3 regions of the Sporosarcina sp. FSL K6-5500 genome follow, and region 2 is predicted to be linked to each of the others. Evidence: riboswitches for the same ligand, from Rfam matches in the RefSeq annotation. Region 2 holds a riboswitch; each other region holds the start of a gene.
The links. A riboswitch is a leader RNA that binds a small molecule or an ion and turns the genes downstream of it on or off. The one in region 2 is predicted to bind lysine.
Positions count from the first base shown of each region.

Region 1: another riboswitch for lysine. It lies ahead of MKX62_RS16085 (aspartate kinase); the one in region 2 lies ahead of dapA (4-hydroxy-tetrahydrodipicolinate synthase).
Region 3: another riboswitch for lysine. It lies ahead of MKX62_RS12825 (Na+/H+ antiporter NhaC family protein); the one in region 2 lies ahead of dapA (4-hydroxy-tetrahydrodipicolinate synthase).

Region 1 is NZ_JBBOTP010000001.1:3,355,558-3,361,728, forward strand. Features, by position in the region: gene MKX62_RS16065 (electron transfer flavoprotein subunit beta/FixA family protein) at 1-100, shown strand, start outside; gene MKX62_RS16070 (electron transfer flavoprotein subunit alpha/FixB family protein) at 133-1,107, shown strand; gene trxA (thioredoxin) at 1,233-1,547, shown strand; gene uvrC (excinuclease ABC subunit UvrC) at 1,694-3,487, shown strand; lysine riboswitch at 3,537-3,716, shown strand; gene MKX62_RS16085 (aspartate kinase) at 3,808-5,025, shown strand; gene MKX62_RS16090 (YslB family protein) at 5,536-5,952, opposite strand.
Region 2 is NZ_JBBOTP010000001.1:2,315,067-2,321,237, reverse strand. Features, by position in the region: gene MKX62_RS10900 (alpha/beta fold hydrolase) at 1-135, opposite strand, end outside; gene MKX62_RS10895 (M48 family metallopeptidase) at 381-1,034, opposite strand; lysine riboswitch at 1,789-1,966, shown strand; gene dapA (4-hydroxy-tetrahydrodipicolinate synthase) at 2,089-2,973, shown strand; gene MKX62_RS10885 (DUF4256 domain-containing protein) at 3,079-3,645, opposite strand; gene phoU (phosphate signaling complex protein PhoU) at 3,761-4,414, opposite strand; gene pstB (phosphate ABC transporter ATP-binding protein PstB) at 4,434-5,204, opposite strand; gene pstA (phosphate ABC transporter permease PstA) at 5,281-6,108, opposite strand; gene pstC (phosphate ABC transporter permease subunit PstC) at 6,110-6,171, opposite strand, start outside.
Region 3 is NZ_JBBOTP010000001.1:2,679,693-2,685,863, forward strand. Features, by position in the region: gene sufB (Fe-S cluster assembly protein SufB) at 1-85, shown strand, start outside; gene MKX62_RS12805 (DUF72 domain-containing protein) at 671-1,534, shown strand; gene MKX62_RS12810 (sulfite exporter TauE/SafE family protein) at 1,534-2,358, shown strand; gene MKX62_RS12815 (bifunctional metallophosphatase/5'-nucleotidase) at 2,362-3,738, shown strand; gene yunB (sporulation protein YunB) at 3,780-4,541, shown strand; lysine riboswitch at 4,597-4,778, shown strand; gene MKX62_RS12825 (Na+/H+ antiporter NhaC family protein) at 4,922-6,171, shown strand, end outside.

The sequences.
Region 1 (6,171 bases), 1.0 Mb from region 2:
TCCGCCGCAAAAAGCTGCTGGACGTATTCTTGAAGGCGAAATTTCTGATCAAGTGAATGAACTTGTAAATCTGCTTAAAAATGAAGCTAAAGTAATCTAATCAGACTTTTAATTGTAATGGAGGGACTATAAATGTCTAAAAAAGTAGTAGTACTTGGGGAAGCACGAGAAGGAGCTTTGCGTAACGTTTCATTCGAAGCGATTGCAGCTGCTAAAAAGATTTCGGGAGGCGGAGAGGTTGTCGGAGTATTGCTCGGCGATGCTGTTCAGTCACTTGCAGAAGAAATGATTCATTACGGAGCAGACCGTGTCGTAACTGTGGAACATCCACATTTGAAACTATATACTTCTGACGCATTCAGCCAAGCGTTTATGGCGGTTTACGAACAAGAGAAACCAGAAGCTATTGTGTTCGGTCACACAGCTTTAGGGAAAGATTTGTCACCTAAGATTGCTAGTAAACTAGCATCAGGTTTAATCTCTGATGTAACTACTATTGAAGGCGAGGGCGATGCTGCGGTATTCATCCGTCCAATCTTCTCTGGTAAAGCATTTGAAAAAGTGAAGAACAAAGACGGACTTCTATTCATCACAGTACGTCCGAATAATATTGCGCCTTTAGAGCACGACGCAGGCAGAACAGGCGACGTAGCTGCACTATCTGTTGATGTTACCAATCTTCGTACAATCATTTCAGAAGTTATTCGTAAATCGACAGAGGGTGTCGATCTTTCAGAAGCGAAAGTTGTTGTTGCAGGGGGCCGTGGCGTGAAAAGTGCGGAAGGCTTCGAACCATTGCAAGAACTTGCGACACTTTTAGGTGGAGCAATCGGTGCATCTCGTGGAGCGTGTGACGCGGATTACTGTGACTATTCTCTACAAATCGGGCAAACTGGTAAAGTTGTTACACCGGACTTGTACATTGCTGCAGGTATTTCGGGGGCAATCCAACATATGGCAGGAATGTCTAACTCGAAAGTAATCGTGGCAATCAATAAAGATTCAGAAGCGAATATTTTCAAAGTAGCAGACTATGGAATTGTTGGTGACCTTTTCGAGGTTATTCCGATGATGATTGAAGAAATTAAAAAAATTAAGACAAACTAATTTAAAGTGAAGCTCCCTCAATAGTGGGGAGCTTCTTTCAATAACTAAGCATATATTTAGCCCGTCATATAGCTGCATGCTATAATACAGACATAGGTTATCTATTAAGAGGAGGAAAATTTATTATGGCTATTATTCACGCGACTGATCAGAATTTTGACGAAAATATTAAAGAAGGACTTGTCCTTGTTGACTTTTGGGCACCTTGGTGTGGACCTTGTAAAATGATCGCTCCAGTTCTTGAAGAACTAAACGGCGAAATCGAAGGTAAAGCGAACATTGTTAAAGTTGACGTTGATGACAACCAAGAAACAGCTGGTAAATATGGTATCATGTCAATCCCTACTTTGGTTCTTTTCAAAGATGGAGAAATTGTTGACAAAGTTGTCGGCTTTAAACCAAAAGAAGCACTTGCTGAATTGATTGCAAAACACGCTTAATTAGTAACTTGATTTAGCAGAAGTTCAAAATCTGGGCGAAATATTTTTTGCGATGAAAGCGAAGCGGCAGTCGCAAATAGCCGAGATGTATTTGATAGAATAACCGGGTCCTTCATTGGCACCCGGTTTTTTGGTAGGTGAATTAGATGAATGAGTTAATCGCAGAAAAGTTGGCCATATTACCGGAGTTGCCAGGCTGTTATTTGATGAAAGATAGGCAAGGGACAATCATTTATGTGGGAAAAGCGAAAGTGTTGAAAAATCGGGTTCGTAGTTATTTTACGGGTAGCCATGATGCTAAAACACAGCGACTTGTTGGAGAAATCATAGACTTTGAATATATTGTCACTTCAACCAATCTGGAAGCGCTTGTCCTCGAGTTGAACCTTATCAAACAGTATGATCCGAAATATAATATCATGTTAAAAGATGATAAGACCTATCCATACTTAAAATTAACGGCAGAGCGTCATCCGAAACTAATCATTACGAGACAAGTGAAAAAAGACAAAGGGAAATACTTCGGTCCGTATCCTCATGCTTTTGCCGCCGGTGAAACGAAAAAGTTGCTTGACCGGCTCTATCCTTATCGAAAATGTCATACGATGCCTGATCGGGTCTGTTTGTATTACCATCTTGGCCAGTGCCTCGCCCCTTGTGTCAATGAAGTGGAATTGGAAACGTACAAGGAAATGGTTGATGATATTACCCGCTTTTTGAATGGCGGCTATAAAAGTGTGAAAAAAGAATTGACGGAAAAAATGGCTGTAGCTGCGGAGAATTTGGAGTTTGAGCGCGCGAAAGAATACCGCGATCAGATTGTTAATATTGAAGCGATTATGGAAAAACAGGCGATGACGATGAGTGATTTCACTGATCGTGATGTCTTCGGATTTGCTGTGGACAATGGATGGATGTGTGTTCAAGTCTTTTTCGTCCGTCAGGGAAAGCTAATTGAACGGGATGTATCGCTATTCCCGGTTTATCAAGAACCGGAAGAAGAACTGCTAACGTTCATCGGGCAGTTTTACGGTAAGTCCCAACATTTAATCCCGAAAGAAATCCTGTTGCCTCAGGGAATGGATAGTGAAATCGTCCGTCAACTTCTAGATGTCAACGTCTTCATTCCGCAGCGCGGTAAAAAGAAAGATCTCGTCCATCTAGCCATCAAGAATGCTGAGATATCATTGAAAGAAAAGTTCCAACTTATTGAACGACAAGAACTTCGTACAATTGGCGCATGTGAAGAACTTGGCAAGGCGATGAATATCACCATACCGTACCGTATTGAAGCATTTGATAATTCACATATGTACGGTTCAGATGCCGTCTCTGCGATGGTGTCATTCCTTGATGGGAAACCGAACCGTAAAGACTACCGAAAGTATAAGACGAAAACTGCGGCAGCACACGATGACTATGCGGCGATGCGTGAAGTTGTAAGGCGGCGTTATATCCGTGTGCTAAAGGATGATTTGCCATTACCTGACCTTATCGTTATAGATGGTGGTAAAGGTCATATGGAAGCGGCCAGGGAAATCATTGAAGATGAGTTGAACTTGTCGATTCCAATTGCTGGACTTGCGAAGGACGATAAACACCAGACGGCGCAACTTCTCTATGGCAATCCGATTGAAATGATCCCGCTAAAGAGAACGAGTGAAGCGTTTTACTTGTTACAGCGAATTCAAGACGAGGTGCACAGGTTTGCAATTACTTTCCACAGGCAACGGCGCGAAACTAATTCATTGACATCAGCGCTCGATGGATTACCAGGCGTCGGACCGAAACGGAAAACATTATTACTTAAACACTTTGAATCTATGAAAAAGATTCGTGAAGCATCCGTTGAAGAGCTGCAACAAGCGGGCTTGCCGAAGGTGGTTGCGGAATCAGTGGAAACGTATTTCCGTGAAGAGGCATTGCGAGAAAAGAAGTAATGTGATAGAGTGAACGCACTGAGTTTTTTCACTAAAAAATTGCATATGTAGTGAAGATAGAGGTGCGGATACCAATAGTAAATCTCCGGAAGGCGGCAGCCTGATGAACGGGATTGAAAGGAGTATTCGCCGAAGCGGACCAATCGGCTGTCACGATTGTCCTGCTGGATTTCCATTGAATAAATGGAAGTCTGTCAGGTATAAAAATACCTGGAGAGCTATCTGAACGGGGCGGCTCTTCGGCGAGCGCTCCAATCGGACCGGCTCTCATACTTATGAGGGCCGTTTTTGCGTTCAGGGGGAAATTGGAGGGAATAATTATGGAACGAATTGTAATGAAATTTGGTGGCACATCAGTTGCGAACCCCGAGAGGATTGCACGCGCTGCAAAGCTTGTACAAGATGAAGTAAGTCGGGGGAATCAAGTTGCGGTTATCGTCTCTGCAATGGGGAAAACAACGGATGATCTTCTAAAGCTCGCCGTGGAAGTTAATCCGAAAGCGGGCCGCCGCGAACTTGATATGCTACTTGCGACAGGTGAGCAAGTAACAGCATCCCTTTTAGCGATGGCAATTGCGGCACAAGGTTTGGAGGCTCGCTCATATACAGGGTGGCAAGCGGGTGTAACGACAGAGTCAGTTCACGGCAATGCGCGAATCGAGCAAGTCCATGCAGATAAGGTTGTATCGACGCTTGAATCGGGTGCTGTTGCAGTGATAACCGGCTTTCAAGGTGCTGACAGCTCGGGTGAGTTGACAACACTTGGTCGCGGGGGATCTGATACAAGTGCTGTGGCGATTGCGATTGCAATAGATGCAGCTATCTGTGATATTTACACAGACGTTGAAGGGGTATTTACGACAGATCCAAGATTAATTGGACAAGCGAAGAAACTTGAGGAAATATCATATGATGAAATGCTTGAAATCGCGAATTTAGGCGCAGGAGTACTTCACCCAAGAGCGGTGGAGTTTGCCAAGAACCATCAAATGCCGCTTCGGGTCAGACCTGCACATATGGAAGGTGAAGGAACGATTATCAAGGAGGAAATTGATTTGGAAAACAATTTAATTGTTCGGGGCATCGCCTTTGAAAGAGATATTATTCGGATTACAGTTATGTATGACGTTCCATACAATGGCTCGCTTGCGAATATATTCACTGCACTTGCGGATCACCATGTTAACGTCGATATTATCGTCCAGACAATTATGGAAGGCGTACAGCCGTCTGTGTCATTTTCCATTAAGAAAGAGGATTTTGCAGAAGCTATTAATGTTTTGGAGACAGAAAAAGAAGCCCTTGGTTACAACAGAGCCGACTTTGAAGTGGGTCTTGCGAAAGTTTCAATCGTTGGAAGTGGAATGGTATCCAACCCAGGAGTCGCTGCACAAATGTTTGAGATACTCCGTAGTGCATCAGTTCCTGTGAAAATGGTTAGTACGTCTGAAATCAAGGTATCCGTAGTTATTCCAGAATCGGATATGGAAATAGCGGTAGCGGCGCTTCATAAACAATTCGGGTTAGACAACGACTGAAATAATTTGTTATGTCTATTGTTAACCATTTTATTGCAAGTGCCTGAAGACAAAGGGCGCTCTATCACTTTTAATAAAGCCTACCTTGTAAATTTTAGTTAAGACTATACAAGTTACAGTGCAATTCCATATAGAAAGTGACACTTCCTTAAAATCAAAAAGGAAATGCTATATAGATGGATTCAGCAGCCAAAATTCCATCTTTGGCTGCTCTATTATGGATTGGAAAGTGCTTATTCATTCGTTCCCAAAAACCCCTCATGCGATTAACGAGAAAACTGCGAGAGGTGCAACCCAACGGAAACTGTACATAGGGTGTTTCATCATGAAAATAAGCAGTAATTTACTGGTTATTTTTAGTTATATATGTTGACATAAAGAAACCTCTGAACAACGCACGGCGCATAGAGATGCCTTCGCTGGAGATCATATAGAATCAATAGTTCAACATATATATATTAGTTGTATGAAAAAGAAGATGCGCCCGATTTAAAGGATGCATCTTATTTTTCATGCCTCAACTTTCGTTTTTAAGTCCCATTTGACTTGGAAATGGATGAGACCATCCTTTGCGTTAAATTCTCCGTAGCACTCAGTGAGCAATCCACTAAATTTCTGGTACTGTTGTGCAATGAAACCGGCTTCAAGTTGGCAAGATCTGTTTTGGGCATTTGTAGCGAAATCATTTTTTAAAGAATAAAAAGCCTCGTCTTTCAACGTCTTTTCGAGTTGAAGGGGCCCCCATCCGGCTTCTTGAAAGAACTCAGGAAGTTCATCAACACCAAAAATCGGGAATTTTCGAGCTACTTCTTTTCCGGCCCAATAGAGGATTTCATCTTCATGTTTCCCGAGGATACTTGGCAACACGTGATCTCGTAAAATTTCATAGCCAAAACGGGTTGGTGAATCATATGTAGTATTTTCCAATCGAATATGCAACCCTTTCGGTTAAATGATAGCGTTAGTGAATCCAAGAGAATAATAATATATTAAATTCGGGCGTGTCGAAAAGCCCACATCGTCTTGACCTCTTCAAAACTGAGGAGTACAATGGTTATGTCATAATATTGTACCACGAAGAGGTACGTCGTCAACGGTCGCTTCATGTCGAAATGATGACAGAGGCGCACTGAAGGACTCAGTTAA
Region 2 (6,171 bases):
AACTACCCTATCTTTTATATTTACTAAATCACCTATTTCTCTTACCCTATTCTTCTTATCAAAATACATGTTTGCCATTACAAACGGAAAACCTACTATCTCTAATGTGGTCTTAATGATTTTTTCAGTTTTCATGTCTTCCCACCTTCCCATACAAGGTAAATAATACCATAAACTAATTTAAATTCGCAGAAAACAATGCGAATTTGATAAATTGGTTAAAATCCCCTGGATCCGTTCACCTCTTCCAATTTAACCAAATTGAAGTAAGTTGTGACCTCAACCATCGGGGAACTACAAGTAAAACATCACCAAGAACAATAGAGAATACGTTTTCGAACACAAAAAAACGATCACATTTCGAAATGTGATCGTTTTTATTAAAGTGACATTGAATACCCATGCCTCGCCAAATACTCTTCCTTCTCTTTATAATCCGGCATAATACTTCCGACACGTCTCCAAAATGAGCGATCATGATTCATATGAAGTATATGACAAAGTTCATGGATTATCACATAATCGATGACTTCAACCGGAGCCATAGCTAGACGATAATTAAAAGTTAGCTTTTTATCCGAACTACAACTACCCCACTTGGCTTTAGACTCTACTATTTCGATGATTTTAGGCTTTACTTTTAGTTGTTTTTGATATATTTTTATCCGTTCTTCTATAATCGACCTACAGCTGGCGATATAGAACTTCTTGAGATTTCTTTTAAGTACCTCTTCATTTAACTCACTACTATCTATTAACTCATGAAGAAAACGGTCTTTCCCAAGGTATAAAAACTTCCCTTGAGCGTGATACTCTCTTGCCTTAGGGGCTTCTCGAGCTACTTCAATTTCATGTATTTTCTCTAGTATCCTTTTCCCTTTGCTCTCAATGGCACTGACAATCATTTCTTTACTTGTGTCATTTGGAGCTTTAACAGTTATGAAACCAAACGAATCTATCTGAATCGCTAGCTTCTTCCTATTTCCATACTGAACATTAAATTCTATAATTTCATTTTCAATTTCAACTTTCATAACTAACATCACCTTTATACATTTATTCCTAACTCTTGTTTATTAACTAATCCGCTGTTTTCTTTCTATTCTTAGCCACAATCCATCGATTCGCTTCCTGATACATTCATCTTAGTGTGTATTAACCATTCTGGCAACAAACGCTACGTGTACAACTACTTTTTGGGACGAAAGAACAGCGGTTCTTCTTATCTGGATATAATCCGCCAAAGATACAATTTTGGCGGCTGAAACTTTCTTTATGATTTTCTCTTTTTTAATAGTAAAGAAGTGTCACTTTCTATTAGGCATCACATGATTAGATGCATAGTCTTTCTTAAAAGTAAGCAAGAAGCACATTATACAACGTTCAAGAGTGCCCGAAATTGTATCTTCGGGCACTTACACTCTCTATAGAAAGTCATCTATTCATTTCTTCCAAAACAGCTGCATTTTCCACTTGAACAATGCAGGAACGCGACAGGCTACTATCCACAACAGGATTACTAAAAAATGTATGGCTAGTACCCCTCAGTAAATCTGTCATGAATAGTTAGCCGGAAATAGTCCAGTGAAAATGAAGGTCATCAAGCCCTTCTCACTAGTATTTTATTCAAATAAATGGGTCATCAACAGACGAAATAACATTTAAAAGAATATCAAGTCCCCATTAAATTCAGAACCTTTCTAGAACTCGGCACCTTTCCCTTGCAATTGCGTTAGAATAGAGGTAAGGTTTGTCTAATTAGAAATTCACTTATTTCAAAAATTTTGAAGTAAGGATAGAGGCGCAAAGACCATCAGTACACACGTGGAGGATGATGAGATCCTGTGACATTTGTGGAAAGGGGAATTTGCCGAAGTGGAGAGAATCTCATTTTCTTGAAGCTGGTTCTGTGTTGAATAAACACAGAATTGTCATATAGGAAACTATATGGAGGGCTATCTTATGCAAAGAAATAATTTATTATTTCTACTGCAACAACGAGCCCTTGTTGTTGCTTTTTTGCGTTCATTCACTAACTGCCCTTCTTCCTCTATTTTTTTAAAATAAATTATAGGATGTGGAGAAATAATGAATTTCGGACAAGTATTAACTGCTATGGTGACTCCTTTTGATGAAAATGGTGAAATTGATTTTCAAGCTACAAAAAACTTAATTAATTATTTAATTGCTAATGGAACAGATGGCTTAGTGGTATCTGGTACAACAGGAGAGTCTCCGACGTTAACAGAAGAAGAAAAGGTCAAATTATTTAAGTTTGCAGTGGACGTTGTGAATGGCAGAATTCCGGTGATTGCTGGTACAGGCTCGAACAACACAAAAGGATCAATTGAACTAACAATACTTGCAGAAGATGTAGGTGTCGATGGTATTATGCTCGTTGCGCCATACTATAACAACCCATCTCAAGAAGGATTATATCAACACTTTAAGACAATTTCGGAGGTCACATCTTTACCGATTATACTTTATAATGTTCCCGGACGCAGTGTTGTCAACATATCTGCTGAAACAGTCATTCGCCTTTCAAAAATACCTAATATCGTTTCTATTAAAGAGGCAAGCGGTGATTTAGATGCGATGGTCGAAATTATTACTCATACACCTGAAGATTTTTCATTGTATAGCGGTGATGATGGTTTAACAATTCCAGTGTTATCAATTGGTGGAACAGGTGTTATTTCTGTAGCATCCCATGTTATAGGAAATGAAATGCAAACGATGATTGAACATTTCAAAAGCGGCAATATTCAAGAGGCAGCTAAGGTTCATCGTAGACTACTACCAATAATGAAAGCACTTTTTGCTGCTCCAAATCCATCACCTGTAAAAGCAGCTTTGAATTTAAAAGGAATCCCTGTCGGTGGTGTCCGCTTACCTATGATTCCTTTAAGCGATGAACAACTAAGTTCACTACAACGAGCACTAGATATCCATGAAAAAGTAACTTCTTAATAAACCATTGTGACAGGTACCAGGTTCTAAAACAATTCACAAATCAATAAGAACCTGGCACCCATCACTCTATCTCATCGTCTATAAGCTTAGTGGGTGCGAAATTTAGACCCTCAGCGAGCCACGGAACCCCCTGGCAGCATAGTAGGATTCTGCTCCATTGTGATACACAAAGACAGTGTCGTAGCGCCAATCACAAAAGATAGCCCCTCCGAGTTTTCTAATATTGGCAGGTGTTTGCACCCAGCTCGATGTTTTCATATCGAACTTTCCAAGTTCCTGCAACTCCCGGTATTGTTCTTCCGTTAAAAGCTCAATGCCCATGTCGGAAGCCATATCAAGAGCATTATTTTCTGGTTTATGCTTTTTTCTTGACTCCAACGCTTCTAGGTCGTAACAAACACTTCTACGGCCTTTAGGGCTTTCTATTGAACAGTCATAAAAAATATATTCGCCCGACTTTTTATCATGACCAACAACATCCGGTTCACCACCGGTTATTTCCATCTCATTAAGCGACCATAGTTTTTCAGTATTCGCTTCCAACTTCGCTTGGACTTTACTCCATTCAAGTTCTTTATGGCGATTCATGTTTTTCTCAAAACGAGCTTTCAATATTTCGAGTAATTCTTCACGTTGTTCTAGTGACAACTCCTTGTTTCTCTTTGTCATACTAGTTTCCTCCCCTATTTTTTTATTATGTATAGAATACTCTTAATTTTTATTACGAGCTACCTTAAATAAAAACGGAGGAGAAAATTTTTCATTTTTCTCCTCCGTTTTTATTTTATGAATTGAAATCATATATTTGACCTTTAATCAAATATGCTGCGCTTTCAGCGATATTTGTGATATGGTCTGCTGTTCTTTCAAGATAACGATTTACAAATAATAATTGGACAAGCTGATTTGTTTCTTCTGGATGTTCACTTAGATACGTAGTCAGTTTTTTATAGTTTTCACGACTGCATTGATCCACTTCATCCTCTAAGTCGCCAACTTCTTTAGCAAGTACCATATTTTCCTCTAAAAAAGATTGGAGTGCTTTTCGGAGCATTTCAATTGATATGTCTTTCATCTTTTCTACATGTGTGATTTCCAGTAAAGATGTTGTTTGACCAATCTTAATGGTTGATTTTGCAATATTTACGGCAAAATCCGCAATCCGTTCAATTTCAGACGAAATTTTAAGTACACCAATAATTTCGCGTAAATCCCTTGAAATAGGCGCTTCTTTTGCCATAATCCAGATTGCAAACTGGTTAATTTCCACTTCAAGTTTATCTATTGCTGTATCTCCCTCCATGGTTTTTATAGCAATTTCAACATCTTGTGTTTTCAAGGCTTTAACTGATTTTTCTAAGGCAATAATTGATAGTTCACCCATTTCGGTGATTTTACTTTTTAATTCCTCTAAATTTTTCTCGAAGTTTTCACGCATGATCCTTTGTTACCCCCTGTTATCCGAATCGACCTGTGACATAATCTTCGGTTCTTTGATCTTTTGGCGTAGAGAAAATATTATCTGTATCATCGTATTCAACAACTTCTCCATTTAAGAAAAATGCTGTTTTATCAGAGATTCGTGCAGCTTGTTGCATGTTATGAGTAACAATAACAATCGTATAATCTTTTTTCAATTTCGTGATTAGTTCTTCGACTTTTAACGTAGAAATTGGATCTAGTGCGGAAGTAGGCTCATCCATTAATATAACATCTGGTTTCATCGCAATGGCACGTGCAATGCAAACACGTTGTTGCTGACCACCAGACAAACCTAGTGCTGATGTTTTAAGACGGTCTTTTACCTCTTCCCAAATCGCGGCTCCGCGTAAACTTTCTTCCACAATTCGATTTAATTCTTTTTTATTTTTTATGCCTTGCCCCTTTGGACCATAGGCAACATTATCGTAAATGCTCATTGGGAATAAATTTGGTTTTTGAAATACCATTCCCACTTTTGTGCGTAATTTAATTACATCACTTGAATTATAAATTTTTTCATGATCAATGACAACTTCACCTGTAATTTTCACACCATCAATTAAATCATTCATTCGGTTTAATGTTCGTAAAAAAGTGGATTTGCCACAACCTGAAGGACCGATTAAAGCAGTAACCTCATTTGCACGAATAGCAAGATCGACGCCGAACAGCGCTTGTTTCTCACCATAGAATAAATTCAAATCCGTTACATTAATTTTCGATGTACCTACTTTATGTTGCTCCATATGCGCAAATACCTTTCCTACTTGATTTTGTGTGATTGCTGGTTCTATTACTGCTGTACTCATTGATAAGCACTCCTTATTTGTTGGTTCCTTTGTTTAACTTTTTTGATATGTAGGTTGCTGAAAGGTTGATGATCAAAATGAGAACGATTAAGATGATCCCCACTGCTGCAGCAAGTTCAATGTCTCCCGATTCTTGTGTGACTAAATAGGAATGAACCGTTAACGTTCGAGCCGATGAAAAGATTCCATTTGGCATGGCAGCAACAGTTCCGGCTGTTAAGAAAATAGCAGCTGACTCGCCAACAATTCGTCCAACAGAGAGGATGATACCCGATAAAATCCCCGGCATGGCATTAGGTAAAATCACCTTATATAAGGTTTGTAGCTTCGTTGTCCCAAGTGCTAACGAACCTTCACGATAGGAAGCCGGTACTGTTTTCAATGCTTCTTCTGTTGTTCGGATGATGACAGGCAAAACAATAATCGTTAATGTTAATGAAGCAGCAATAATGGACATACCTAACTTTAAGGTTGTTACAAAGAATACTGCCCCAAACAAACCGTAAATAATCGAGGGGATTCCTGTCAAACTTTCTGTTGCAAAACGTATGATTCTTACCAAACGCCCTTGTTTCGCGTATTCTTGCAAGTAAACGGCCGCTAATATCCCAATGGGTGTTGCGATGATCAATGAAATAAAAATTGTGTAGACCGTTGTTACAATCATTGGCCAAATACCGCCGCCTCCAGTTGGTGAATAATCGCCAAAGATGAAATCGAAGCTGATTAAACGAAATCCTTTATAAAAGATGAACCCCACAATCATAACGAGGACAGCAACCGATAAGAAAGCCGAGAACCATAAAAGTCCACGTAACAAGTTATCTTTAAATTGCCTCATCTTAGTTGCCACCCTTCGCACTGATTCTGGCTAATACAAAATTCAAAATTAATATAAATGAGA
Region 3 (6,171 bases), 360 kb from region 2:
ACCATTCACAAAAGAATTGCCGATGGAATATGCTGTAGAAATGAACCGTCTTATCAAGTTTGAGATGGAAGGTTCAATCGGGTAATTATCATATCGAAAAACCGGCCACTAGGGTCGGTTTTTTCGTCTTTACATATATATTCGGCCACACCATAGTCGCTACGTGTATAGTTGCTTTAGAATGCTTTGGATTGAATGACTTCTATACTCTTAACTAAAAGTAAGCAAGAAACGCATTGTACAATGTGCAAGAGTGCCCGAAATTGCATCTTCGGGCACTTACAATCACTATAGAAAGTCAACTATTCGTTTCATTCAAACATAACTGCACTTTTCACTCGAACATTGTAGGAACGCGACAGGCAACTATTCACAACAAGATTACTGAAAAAAGTGTAACTAGAAGTGACGGAGTCACTTCTAGTTACACTAGGCCCCCCTCAGTAAATCTGTCATGAATAATTCACCGAAAGCGAACCGAAAATGATCCAGTGAAAATGGATTTTCCCAAGCCCTACTCACCAATATTTCATGCAAATAAATGGTTAATCAACAGACGTGATATTCGGCACTACTTATTTAGAATTAACTAGGTGGTATACTTCATCAAATCTGTTGTCTAAATATGTTAATATAGATAGTACCGATTCATTTGAAAGGAGGCAGAGGAATGATCCAAATCGGATTAACCGGTTGGGGTGACCATCCGGACGTATATAACTCTTCCTCTTCGAAGAAAGAAAAATTAATTGATTATAGTGCACACTTTCCAATCGTCGAACTGGATGCTACTTTTTATGCCATTCAGCCGGAGCGTAATATTCGCAAATGGATTAAAGAAACGCCAGATAACTTCCGATTCATTGTCAAGGCATACCAGGGTATGACTGGGCATCATCGGGGTGAACTCCCGTATGCATCTGTGGATGAAATGTACAATCTTTTCCGGCTATCGGTTACACCACTTCAAGAAGCAGGCAAACTAGCGATGATTCTTGTCCAATTCCCTCCATGGTTTGACTGTACAAAAGAGAATGTTGAGGAAATTCGCTTCGTTTGCGCTAAATTGCATGGATTCGATATCGCCGTTGAATTTAGGCATCAGTCATGGTATTCACCCAAATTTCAACTAGAAACTCTGTCTTTTTTGAAGAAACTGAACGTAATTCACTCGGTGTGCGATGAACCGCAAGCAGGGCATGGGAGTATTCCGCTAATAGCAAATACCACTCGTCCGGATAAGGTTCTTGTTAGATTGCACGGCCGTAATGTAGCAGGGTGGCGCAACACTACGGGTGATGATAAAGCATGGCGTAAAGTTAGATATCTGTATAACTACAATGACACTGAGCTGAAGGAGATTCAATCAGCTGTTCAAAAATTAAAACAAGAAACGAATGAGGTTTTCGTCATTTTTAACAATAATTCCGGCGGACATGCAGCACAAAACGCGAAACATTTTCAAAAAATGCTCAATATCAACTACGAAAGTCTGACGCCGAAGCAGCTTGACTTTTTTGAAGGAGAATTTTGATGGAATTTATTTTATTGGCCGTTATCGGTCTAGCATCTGGAATTGTTGGGGCACTTGTCGGATTAGGTGGTGGTATCATTCTGGTGCCAGCAACACTTTACGTTGGCATTAACCTTGGCTTAATCGATGGAATTACACCGCAAACCGTCGTTGGGCTATCTGTTATTATGATGATCTTTACGGGCTTGGCGTCGACAATTTCCTATATGAAGACAAAAACAATTGATTTCAAAAGTGGGTTCATCTTTTTCTTAGGAAGTGTTCCCGGGACACTTATCGGTGCATTTGTGAATAAAGGACTTGACCTGCCATCATTCAATCTCTATTTTGGTATTTTACTTATTCTATTATCGACGCTTCTTCTGGTACGTAAATATTTGAAACCGGTCAGCTGGTTTGTCAATCACGGCAAAAAAAGAACTTTCACGGATAATACAGATCAGACTTTTATTTATGGGTACCCTGTTTGGTTTGCATTATTGCTGACATTTGGCGTCGGATTTGCATCGGGTCTTTTCGGCATCGGAGGAGGTTCAATCCTCGTACCAGCGATGATTCTACTCTTCTTATTCCCACCGCATGTCGCAGTCGGTACATCTATGTTCATGGTGTTTTTATCAGCTCTCGTCAATTCAATCACGCATATTTCTCTTGGCAATGTACCGTGGCTTTATACGATTCCAGTCATTCCAGCAGCTTATATCGGGGCTAAAATAGGTGCTCGGTTAAATCAAAAGATGAAATCGGAAACGCTTGTTGTTGCACTGCGAATTATCCTGCTCTTACTAGGAATCAGATCGATTATTGACGGACTTATGGGGTGACATATGAATCACAAGGTTGAAACAATTCATTTCTATCATACAAATGATATCCACAGTCATTTTGAAAGCTGGCCGCAAATTAGTAGGCTTCTTTGTGACAAAAAGCGCGAGCATTTAATAGAAGGAGATGCTTGTTATCATTTTGACATCGGAGATCACGTTGATCGTTCTCATCCATTTACGGAAGGGACGAAAGGTCAAGGAAACATCCGATTGTTGAATGAAGCAGGCTATGATGCGGTAACAATCGGCAACAACGAAGGAATTACCATGTCGAAAGAGGCTTTATCTACTCTTTATAAGGATGCCAAGTTCGATGTCATTCTAAGTAATTTATACGAAGAAGATGGTAGTCGTCCAAAATGGTTGTTACCTTATAGAATCTACGTTACTGAGCAAGGGACAAGAATTGGTGTTATAGGAGCTACTGCAGAATATAAAGCCTTCTATTTGAAGCTCGGCTGGCAAGTGACGGCGCCTCGCCAAAATTTAAAGCTTGTTGCTGAAAGCATTGCTGCTGAGACGGATGTAATTGTTTGTCTATCACATATGGGAATCCATGAAGATGAAAAGCTTGCAGAAGAATGTTCAGAAATCGATGTCATTTTAGGCGCGCATACGCATCATCTATTTCATGACGGCAAATTGATTGGTAATACACTTTTGGCTGCAACAGGTAAATACGGTGAGTATGTTGGTCATGTAACCGTGAAATTTAACACGGATGCTAAAGAACTTTTACAAATGGATGCGGAACTTGTCAGGACAGATTCGATTGAAAGCAATGAAAAAGATATTGAAAAAGTAAATGATCTAATCAAAATAGGAAAGCAGGCAATGGAGGAACAAGTTTTTTATAATCCTTCTCACTTATCTCAAAATCTATTTGATGTTAGTTCGCTGTCCTCTTTCTTTGGTAGAGCGCTCATTGCGTATTCTCAATCGGATTGTGCCATGTTTAACGCAGGAATATTTCTAGGTAGTCTCGAAAAGGGGTGGGTGACAAAAGAGGATTTACATTCACTTCTACCTCATCCAATCAATTTATGTCTCATTACACTCGATGGATCAGAATTGAAAGAAGTCTATGAGCTGTCATTAACGAAAGAGTGGCCGCAAATTGAAATCAAAGGACTTGGTTTCCGTGGCTCGTTAATGGGTGCGATGATTCATGAAAGACTTTATAAAAATAGAAATGATCAGCTTTTTGCGGGCAATCGGGAGGTTGTATCAGGTCAAAAATATACACTTGCAACACTGGATATGTTTACTTTCGGTTTTTTCTTTCCATCGCTTAAACATGCAGAAATAGAGTACTATATGCCTGAATTAATCAGGGATGTGCTTGGTTGGTACGGAACCACACTAATTAAAGAATGAACGACTACCTTCCTGCATAACGTATAGTAGGAGGAGTCGTCTTGAGATTTCACGGCCAAGTTACTAGAAAATCCAGGAAGAAAAAACGCAAATTGTTACCCCTTCTTATTCCTGCAATTCTTATCGCAATTGCCCTTTTTATTTACATTATTAATGCAAGGCTTGCCCCAATTTATATTCAATATGCAGAGGTACAGACAGAAAAAATCGCGGCCCATGTTATCAATAAAGCCATCAATTCCAGGACTGCCAATGTACTTGATGTCAATGATATCATTGTAAACGTCCCGAACGATTCTAAAGGGATGGTGAAATTCAACACTGAAATCATCAACAGAGTATTAGCGGAGACACATGGTCTTGTCGAGTCCCATCTTCAACAGGCTGAAGCGGGCAATCTAGCTTTATTACCAACAGATGAGATAGAATTTGATTCGCAAGCAATGAAACGTGAAGAGGGAATTGTCTTTTTTGTCCCTCTTGCTCAAGCGGCAAATATTCCACTACTAGGGAACTTAGGGCCTAAAATACCGATTCGTTTTCATGTCATAGGTCAAGTACAAGCGACTATAGATACAAAAATTAGTGAATTTGGTATTAACAATGCCGTTGTTGAAGTGAATATATTATTAACAGTAAATGTCCAAATCATTGTCCCACTTGCAACAAAGCAAAGTGTAGTGACACAGAAGATTCCGGTAGCTATGGGACTAATTCAATCAACAGTACCTCAAATCTATACGACTGGTGGTGGGGATCCGCCATCGGTCGAAGTTCCAGCCCCTCCCGCGATAGAGGAATGAAAAGGGACTTGAAAATGGTGTGGATAACTGATAGGCTAGTAGAGGATTGAAATATCGATTGGGTAGAGGCTGCATTGCTTATTAGTCACACACGCGAGATTGACACCGATGACCGTGTGTAAAAGGAAGCTTTGCCGAAGTTTGGTAAGATCGTCGGGATCTATCAGGCTGGGGTTATTCCGAATAGGGATAACACTGTCATACATTTTTGAACATGTATGATGAGCTACAAGTCGTGAGTTAGATAAGCAGTATTAGTTATCCAACAAACGAAACGTAGATAAAGCCGGCTCCTGATGCACTCTGCTGAGTGTAATTAGTAGCCGTTTTTTTATTCCCCCTATACAGGGCCTCAACCCGACTAAATGGAGGAATAGTAGATGATAGGAACATGGGTATCAATTTTACCACCACTAATCGCAATTATTATGGTGTTTGCAACTAAACGGGTGCTGTTGTCGCTCGGAGCAGGAATAGTCTCAGGTGCTCTGCTGGCGGCGTCGTTCGGACCTGTTGAATCATTAAAAAATTTATGGGAGTCAGTTAAGGCTACATTTTGGGATGGTGGACTGAATACAGGGAACATTTACATTATCCTTTTCATCCTTCTATTAGGGGTTATCACTGCATTTGTTAGTTTATCCGGTGGAAGCAGGGCATTTGCAGAATGGGCAGTGCGGCACATCAAAACAAAACGTGGTGCAAAACTGCTCACAGTATTTCTCGGTATAGCTATTTTTGTGGATGACTATTTCAATGCATTGGCAGTTGGCCAAATTGCTCGTCCGATTACAGATCAGCATCGAGTTTCAAGAGCAAAACTAGCTTATTTTATCGATTCAACCTCAGCACCGATTTGTGTCATTTCACCAATTTCAAGTTGGGGTGCCTTTTTAATAGGCCAACTTGCACTTATATTTGGTGGTGCTGCAGCGATTAGCTATTCACCACTATCTGCCTTCATTATGATGGCGCCTATGAATTTTTACGTTATTGCAACACTTGCAATGGTGTTTTTCCTTGCGTGGACCAATTTCGATCTATTCGAAATGAAGAGACATGAACAACTTGCTACAGAAACAGGTCAATTATTTGATCCTGCTAAAACAATTCCAGGTCAGTTAAAAGAAGACTTCCCAGTACACGCACATGGCCGCGTTCGGGATTTAGTCGCACCAATCGTCACACTTGTTGCAGTGACATTTGCGGTTATGATTTGGACAGGTTATTTAGCCGGCGGATCAATGAACCTTTTGTCAATTTTTGAAAATACGGATGTCTCTCTTGCATTACTGTCGGGTGGAATTATCGCCACGCTAATAGCGGTAGTATTATATATGCAACAGATGAAAAATAATGAAACGGCAAGCTATTCTCTTATTGGCAGTGCCTTTATAAATGGATTGAAAGCAATGATGCCACCTGTGCTGATTCTTATTTTTGCGTGGTCATTATCATTCCTGATAGGAAAATTGGAAACAGGCTTATATTTATCAGAGCTTGTGTTGAAATCGAATATATCGGTTTCATTCCTGCCGGTCATCATGTTTATCCTTGCTTGTATTATGGCCTTTTCGACAGGTAGCTCATGGGGGTCATTTGGTATTCTTATGCCGATTGCAGGCACCAT